DNA from 2 places in the Agromyces protaetiae genome. Region 1 is predicted to be linked to the other one. Evidence: predicted binding sites of a transcription regulator. Region 1 holds the regulator's gene; the other holds the start of a gene.

What was found. The regulator HrcA, encoded in region 1, represses chaperone genes, less so after heat shock. The targets are predictions, from matches to a motif close to TTNGCACTCGNNNNNNNCGAGTGCNAA.
Region 2: the regulator HrcA is predicted to act here: its motif matches at 2,579-2,605, upstream of groES (co-chaperone GroES).

What each region holds. Positions count from the first base shown of each region.
Region 1 is NZ_CP035491.1:2,826,852-2,831,039, reverse strand. Features, by position in the region: gene ET445_RS13185 (PadR family transcriptional regulator) at 1-297, opposite strand, end outside; gene ET445_RS13180 (DUF4870 domain-containing protein) at 416-838, opposite strand; gene ET445_RS13175 (DUF4870 domain-containing protein) at 954-1,322, opposite strand; gene hrcA (heat-inducible transcriptional repressor HrcA) at 1,518-2,540, shown strand; gene dnaJ (molecular chaperone DnaJ) at 2,588-3,688, shown strand; gene ET445_RS13160 (16S rRNA (uracil(1498)-N(3))-methyltransferase) at 3,710-4,188, shown strand, end outside.
Region 2 is NZ_CP035491.1:1,564,881-1,569,068, reverse strand. Features, by position in the region: gene ET445_RS07410 (ABC transporter substrate-binding protein) at 1-808, opposite strand, end outside; gene rarD (EamA family transporter RarD) at 1,045-2,007, opposite strand; gene groES (co-chaperone GroES) at 2,186-2,482, opposite strand; gene ET445_RS07395 (class I SAM-dependent methyltransferase) at 2,659-3,861, shown strand; gene ET445_RS07390 (DUF4190 domain-containing protein) at 3,897-4,188, opposite strand, start outside.

The DNA of each region.
Region 1 (4,188 bases):
GGAGTAGACGGCGCGACCGGCGTCGGTGAGTCGGTAGTACTTGCGGCGGGCGCCCTGGCTCTCGTCGCCCCAGTACGCCTCGGCGAGGCCGTCTTTCAGGAGCCGGCGGTAGGTCGCGTAGAGCGTGGCCTCTTTGATCTCGTAGCGACCGCCGGTGGCGTCGCGGATCGTCTTGTAGATCTCGAACCCGTAGCGGTCGCCCGCGCGGAGGACGCCGAGCACGATCGTGTCGGTGTGGCCGCGCAGGAGATCGGCGGCGAACGCATCGTCGGCGACGGATGCGATGTGGTCTGTCATGACTAGTACTGTATCTGATCAACTACTAGACGTGCAAGGTTCCTGTGAACGACGACGCCCGCCTCCGGCTGCGGCCGGGGCGGGCGTCGAACGGGCTCGGTGTCAGTTCGCGAAGGCGTCAGCTCACGAACTTGATGGACAGCGGGTACGTGTACGGCTGGCCCTGGTTCGCCTTCATCGCGGCGATGATGCCGAAGACGATCGACAGCACCCATGCCGCGAGCAGCACGAAGAAGCCGATGATGATGAGCGAGAGCAGTCCGCCGACGACGTACGCGATGAGCAGCGTGATCTGGAAGTTCAGCGCCGTCGCGGTGTGCGCGCGGATGAACGGGCCGCGGTCTTTCAGCACGAGGTAGCCGATGAGCGAGGGCAGGATTCCGAAGAGGATGCCGCCGACGTGGATGAGCGTCGCCCAGAGCTTCTCGTCGGACGGGCTCAACGGCTGAGCCTGCTGATACGGGTTCGGAGGCGGCGGAGGGCCGGGCGGCGGCGGCGTCGGGGGGCCGGCGGGCGGCGGCGGAGGCGTTGCGTCGGACATGCTGACTCTCCTCGTTCGGGTTCGCTGATGAGCGAACGTCATCTCGAGCACATGGTTGCAGAGAGACGCGCCGGTCGGGAAGACCCGACCGGCGCGTCATCGTCTCGTGCTCGCGCTACTTGATGAGGCGGATGGCGAACGGGTAGCGGTAGTGCTGGCCGTCCTTCGCCTTGAGGAAGGCGAGGATCGAGAAGACGACGCTCGCGATCCAGAGCACCCAGTAGAGCAGGATGCCGATGAAGAAGAACGACAGGACGAGTGCGATCGCGTAGCCGATGAACACCGTGATCTGGAAGTTGAGCGCTTCCTTCGCCTCGGTGTTCGTGAACTGGCCGCGGTCCTTGAAGACGAGCCAGATGATGAGCGACGGCAGGAACCCGAGGATGCCGCCGAGGTGGGCGAACGAGCCCCACTGGATGTCCTGCTCGGGCGAGAGGGGCGCGGCTGCGGGCGGCTGGGCCGGTTGTGCGTTCGGATCGGTCATGGGAGTGGGATGCCTTTCGGGTCGAGTGAATCGGCCGCTGAGGTGGCGGCATCCGCGTGCGGGAAGCGCGGAACTCGCGGATGCTGCTCAAGATAGCGGCGAGTCGGAGGGCGGGCAACGAATTCGGCGCAGGATGACGGGTTAGGATTGGCACTCGAACGGGCTGAGTGCTAAACGAACGGAAACGAGGGGTCGATGGTCTCGGAACGCGGACTCGCGGTCCTTCGCGCGATCGTGCAGGACTACGTCGCCTCGCGCGAGCCCGTGGGCTCGAAGTCGATCGTCGATCGGCATGCGTTCGGCGTGTCGGCGGCGACCATCCGCAACGACATGGCCCTCCTCGAAGAGGAAGAGCTCATCCAGGCGCCGCACACCTCGTCTGGTCGCATCCCGACCGACAAGGGCTACCGTGTCTTCGTCGACCGCCTGAGCGATGTACGACCGCTGAGCGCAGCGCAGCGCCAGGCCATCGAGACCTTCCTCGGCGAGTCGAACGATCTCGACGAACTCCTCGCCCGCACCGTGCGGCTCATCGCGCAACTCACGAACCAGCTCGCGGTCGTCCAGGTGCCAAGCTTCTCGCGCACGCGCGTGCGGCACATCGAGCTCGTCCAGCTCGCGCCCGATCGGGTCCTCTGCATCCTCATCACCGACTCCGGACAGGTCGAGCAGCGGCTCGCCGATCTGGGCGCCGACATCGATTCCGAGACGCTCGCCACCCTGCGGGTGCGGCTCAACGAGGCGGCCGGCGGGCTCACGATGGCGGATGCCGCGGCGGCGCTGTCGGTCGAGATCGTCGACGCCGACCCGAGATTCGCCGACGTCTACCGCACGATCGCCGCGACGATCGCGGAGCAGGCGCGCGTGCAGCGCGGGGAACGGCTCGTGGTCGCGGGCGCGGCCAACCTCGTGCGCACCGAACAAGACTTCTCGGGCTCGATCCTCGGCGTCATCGAAGCCATCGAGGAGCAGGTCGTGGTTCTCCGGCTCTTCGGCGAGATGGCGGCCGACCCGCACGCCGTCGCCGTCCGCATCGGCCGCGAGAACGCGCCGTACGGGCTCGGCGAGGCCTCGATCGTCTCGAGCGCCTTCTCGGTCCCCGGCCGCGACGTCGCCCGCCTCGGCGTCGTCGGTCCCACCCGCATGGACTACTCCGCGAGCATGGCCGCGGTGCGCGCGGTCGCGCGCTACCTGTCGCTCCAGCTCGGCGAGCACTGAACTCTGCGGCCTCCGCGCCGCACTCCCGATCGAAAGGAACCGCCCTCGTGGCAGACCATTACGAGGTCCTCGGCGTCTCGCGCGAGGCCACGCCCGACGAGATCAAGAAGGCCTACCGCCGGCTCGCCCGCGAGCTCCACCCCGACGTCAACCCGGGCGCCGAGGCATCCGAGCGTTTCAAAGAGGTCACACACGCCTACGACGTGCTCTCCGACCCGAAGCAGCGCCAGCAGTACGACCTCGGAGGGCAAGGCGGCTTCGGCGGCGCCGGAGGATTCGGCGGCTTCGGCGACATCTTCGAGACGTTCTTCGGCGCCGGCCAGCAGTCGCGCGGGCCGCGTTCGCGGCGCGAGCGCGGTCAGGACGCGCTCATCCGCGTGGAGGTCGGCCTCGACGAGGTCGTCTTCGGCACCCACCGCGACCTCGAGGTCGACACGGCGATCGTGTGCGAGACCTGCCACGGCTCGTGCTGCCAGCCGGGCACCTCGCCCGTCACGTGCGACATGTGCCACGGCACCGGTCAGATCCAGCGCGCCGTGCGCTCACTCCTCGGCAACGTCATGACCTCGAGCCCGTGCGGCACATGCCGCGGCTACGGCTCGATCATCGCGACCCCGTGCGTCACCTGCCAGGGGCAGGGTCGCGTCCGCGCCCGCCGCACGGTGCCCGTGGACATCCCCGCGGGCGTCGACACGGGGCTGCGCCTGCAGATGCCGGGCTCGGGCGAAGCAGGCCCGGCCGGCGGCCCGAACGGCGACCTCTACCTCGAGATCAAGGTCAAGAACCACGACGTCTTCAGCCGCAACGGCGACGACCTCCTCTGCACCCTCGAAGTGGCGATGACCGACGCGATCCTCGGCACGACGGCGACCATCCCCGCCCTCGACGGCGACGTCGAGATCGACCTCAAGGCGGGCGTCCAGGCGGGCGAGGTCATCACGGTGAAAGACCGCGGAATCACGCACCTGCGCGGCTCCGGCCGCGGCGACCTCAAGGTCGGGGTGCACGTCGTCACGCCGACGAAGCTCTCGGGCAAGGAGCGCCAGCTCATCGAGCAGTTCGCGGCGTCGCAGAAGCCCCACAAGCCCGAGCTCACCCACTTCCAGCAGGGGCTGTTCGCCCGGCTGCGCGACAAGTTCCTCGGATGACCCGGTGATCCGGATGACTCGATGAGCAGCCTGTACTTCGACGAGGGGCTGGAGCTCGCGGCCGCAGCCGCGGGCGACGTCGTCGAGCTCTCGGGCGACGAGGCGCGCCATGCGGTCACGGTGGCGCGCGTACGCGTCGGCGAGACGCTCTCGATCGGCGACGGCCGCGGCACGATCGTCACCGGCGCGGTGGTGTCGACGGGCGCGCGCGAGCTGTCGCTCGAGGTCGCGGATGTCTCCCGCGACGCGCGACCGAGTCCCGCGATCGTGCTCGCGCAGGCCCTCGCGAAGGGCGACCGCGACGAGCTCGCGGTGCAGGCCGCGACCGAGCTCGGGGTCGATCGCATCGTGCCGTGGGCGGCAGCCCGGTCGGTGTCGCGGTGGGAAGGCCCCAAGGCGGTCAAGGGCCGTCAGCGGTGGGCGACGATCGCGCGCGAAGCGTCCAAGCAGTCGATCCGTGCGTGGATCCCCGAGGTCGACGAGCCTGCGACGACCGGTCA
Region 2 (4,188 bases), 1.3 Mb from region 1:
TGTCGGCGGGGAACTGCCCGAAAAGGCTGGGGAGGATGGTCGAGACCTCATCGAACGTGATCAGCGCGATCGCGTCGGGAGCGGCCGCGAGGACCTCGCCGATCTGCGAGTCGAACGTCGTGTCACCCGTGTTGTAGGTGGACTCCGCGACGACCTCGCCGCCGGCGGCCTCGAAGGCCTCCGAGACGTACTTCGCGAGACCGGTGCCGTACGAGTCGTTCAGCACGATGAGGCCGAGCGTCTGGTTGCCGTCTTCGGCGATCAGGTTGCCGAGGACCTCGCCCTGGAGCACGTCGGACGGAGCGGTACGGAAGTACAGGCCGTTGTCGTCGTACGTCGTGAACGCGTCGGACGTGTTGGCCGGCGAGAACTGGATGACGCCTGCGCCGGTCACCTGGTCGATGAACTGGAGCGAGGTGCCCGAAGACGCAGCGCCGATGATGGCCGAGACGTCTTCGCCGAGGAGGCGGGGGATCTCGGTCTCGTAGGCCTTGTTGTCGGTGTCGCCGGAGTCGCCGTAGACGACGTCGAGCGTGAGGCCGGTCTTGTCGGACACGGCGTTGATCTGCGAGGTCGCGTAGGCGACACCCGCCTCTTCGGGCGGGCCGAGGAAGGCGAGGTTGCCGGTCTGCGGAAGGGCCGTGCCGATCGTGAGCGCCAGCTCGTCGCGGGGGCCCGCGCCTTCCTGGGACTCGGTCTCGCCGCTCGCACAAGCGGAGAGGAGGAGGGCGCTCGTCGCGGCGACCGCGACTCCCGTCCAGACCTTGCCGCGCGAACGAGCAGGCACGGACTTGCCGAAAACGCTCATGTTGCTCCTTGGGACTGAAGGATGTTTCGTTGGGAGCGGGCCTTGGGGGCACGCCGGTTCTGTCACAGTAGTTGGGGCATTGTCACGGAACCAACAAATCCCGATTACAACCCGGTAACACCGGCGAAGCGTTATGCATCCGTCACCTTCGACGGCGGAGAGCGCGATCCCTCGTAGGATTCCGTCGCGCGACGCAACGATCATGCGCGTTCTGAGACGCGGGATGACGCGAGCGCTCAGGTGAGCTCGGCGACGTCGTCGACGACCCGGCGCGAAGCGCGTGCGCTGCGCACGGCGTCGAACGTGAGGACGACGAGCGCGACCCAGACGAGCGCGAACCCGATCCAGCGCTCGAACGGCATGGGCTCGTGGAGCACGAAGACGCCGACGAGGAACTGAATGAACGGCGCGAAGTACTGGATGAACCCCATTTGGATGAGGGGCAGCCGGCGCGACGCCGCCGCGAAGAGGAGGAGCGGGATGGCCGTGATCGCGCCGGCGAGAAGAAGCAGGGTCGTGTGGCCGGCGCCCGCCGTGCCCATCGTCAGCCCGCTCGTCATCGCGACGAACACGAGTTGGGCGCCCGCGAGCGGCGCGAGCCAGACGGTTTCGAGCGTGAGCCCCGAAACGGCGTCGACGCGCGGCCCGACGCGCTTCTTGATGAGCCCGTAGAAGCCGAACGAGAAGGCGAGGACGAGCGCGATCCACGGCAGCTGCCCGTACCCGAAGGCGAGCACGACGACGGCGAGGATCGAGATGCCGACCGCCGTCCACTGCACGGCGTTGAGCCGCTCGCGCAGCACGATGACGCCGAGGAACACCGTGACGATGGGGTTGATGAAGTACCCGAGCGCGGCCTCGACGACCTGGTCGGTCACGGTCGCGTAGACGTAGGTCTGCCAGTTGATGAAGATGAGCACGCCCGCGAGGCCCATCGTGAGCACGACGCGACGGTCGCGCAGCAGCGCGATGAACGGTCGCCACGTACGCGTCACCGAGAGGAGGAGCGCGCAGAAGACGAGCGAGAGCAGGATGCGCCACGCGACGATCTCGATCGGCCCCGACGGCGCGAGCGCGATGAAGTAGACGGGGAGGAAGCCCCACAGCACATAGGCGCCCACCGCGTAGGCGAGGCCCGCGCGGTTCACCCCCGAAGCAGGTGTCGCGGTCGACTGGAGCGGGGCTTCGGGGCTGGGCACCGGTTCAGCCTACGCCCGGCCTCGGACATGGAAGGACGAGCGGATGCCTCGCCCGCGCGCCGCACGGAACGCGGGGCCCCGACCCGGGCCCCGAGACATCCGCCCGAATCATCCGCAGACGCGACGAAGCCCGGCCGCCTCGAAAGGCGACCGGGCTTCGGAGCGTGGGTGCGTCGACTCAGCGGACGACGACCGCGAGCACGTCGCGGGCCGACAGGACGAGGAAGTCCTCGCCGCCGAACTTGACCTCGGTGCCGCCGTACTTCGAGTAGATGACCTTGTCGCCGACGGCGACGTCGAGGGGCACGCGGTTGCCGTTGTCGTCGATGCGGCCAGGGCCGACAGCGATGACTTCGCCCTCCTGCGGCTTCTCCTTCGCGGTGTCGGGGATCACGAGACCCGACGCCGTGGTCTGCTCGGCCTCGACCTGCTTGATGACGATGCGATCTTCGAGCGGCTTGATGGAAACCGACACGGTTGACCCCTTTTCTCGGTGGTGGGTGCTGTCTTGCACGAAGACTGTGGTTAGCAGCCTCGGACTGAGAGTGCTAACAGGGAGTCTATGCGGGTTCTGGCACTCGTGCAACGTGAGTGCCAGCGTTGTGACGGATGTCTCGCGGCCGCCCTTCGCCCGCCTGCTACCGTGACGGGGTGGACCGCGCCGAGCTCGTCGAACTGCTTTCGCCCGAGGGCCTGCGGCTCCTCGACTCGCTCCCCCCGTGGGACACGAAGGCCGACGTCGTGCGCACCGTCGCCGACCTCCGCAAGCAGGGCCACTCCCCCGCACTCGTCGCCGCCGTGCTCAGTCAGGCGAAGCTGCGCGACAAGGCGCGCGCCAAGTTCGGCGAGTTCGCGAGCCGCATGCTCTTCACCGAGGCCGGCCTCGAGCAGGCGACCCGACTGCGCGTCGCCGCCCTCCATGCCGGCCGCTTCTCGCGCGCGGGCATCCGTCACGTCGCCGACCTCGGCTGCGGCATCGGCGGCGACGCCCTCGCCCTCGCCGCAGTCGACCTCGAGGTCACCGCGGCCGACGCCGACGAGGTCACGGCCGCGATCGCAGCGTTCAACCTCAGCCCGTTCCCGCACGCGCGCGTGCTGCACTCGCGCGCCGAGGACGTCGCGCTCGGCGGCATCGGCGGCGCATGGCTCGACCCCGCTCGGCGCACGACCGCGGGCGGTCGCACGACGAGAATCGCGGATGCCTCGCAGTACACGCCGTCCCTCGACTTCGCGTTCGGCCTCGCCGACGTCGTCACGGCGGGGGCCGTCGGCGTGAAGCTCGGCCCCGGCACCGACCGCGACCTCGTGCCGGCCGGCGCCGAGGCGCAGTGGGTGTCGGTCGACGGCGACGTCGTCGAACTGGGCGTGTGGTTCGGGCCGCTCGCCCGGCCCGGCGTCGGCCGTGCGGCGCTCGTCGTCCGCGGCGACCAGGCGTCGGAGCTCACGGCACCCGCCGACAGCGAGGACGCGCCGGTCGGCCCCCTCGGCGACTACGTGTACGAGCCCGACGGGTCGGTCATCCGCGCGCGGCTCATCGGCGACCTCGCACGCGCGAACGGCGGGTGGATGCTGTCCGACGGCATCGCCTACATCACGGCCGACCGGGCGTTCGAGTCGCCGTTCGCGCGCGGGTTCCGCGTCGTCGAGCGGCTGCCGAACGACGAGCGGCAGTTGCGCCAGGCGCTCGCGGCACGCGGAATCGGCACGCTCGAGATCAAGAAGCGCGGCGTCGACATCGACCCCGCCGCGCTGCGCACCCGACTGAAGCTCAAGGGCGACGCGTCGGCGACGATCGTCGTCACGCGCGAGGAGGGACGTCGCGTGACGCTCCTCGTCGAACGGCTCGACGGCTGACGACCGACCGGCCCCGTGCCGATCCACACCGCGCGTCAACTCGGGAGGGCTCCGTAGACGATGAGGTAGTAGCCGATCCACACCGCGGAGAACACGAGGCCCGTGATGCCCGTGCCGATGGCGACGAATGCGAGCGAGCGCCCGTGTTCTTCGCGGCGGAGGCCGAGGACGCCGAACACGATGGCCGCGACGGCGAGCGGAAGCATCCAGCCGACGAAGAGCGAGGCGACGGCGCCGATGGAACCGAGGACAGCGCCGACCCAGCTGTAGACGCGCCGTTGCACGTCGACGTCTTCGGCCGCATCTCCGGCCGAGGGCGGAACGCCG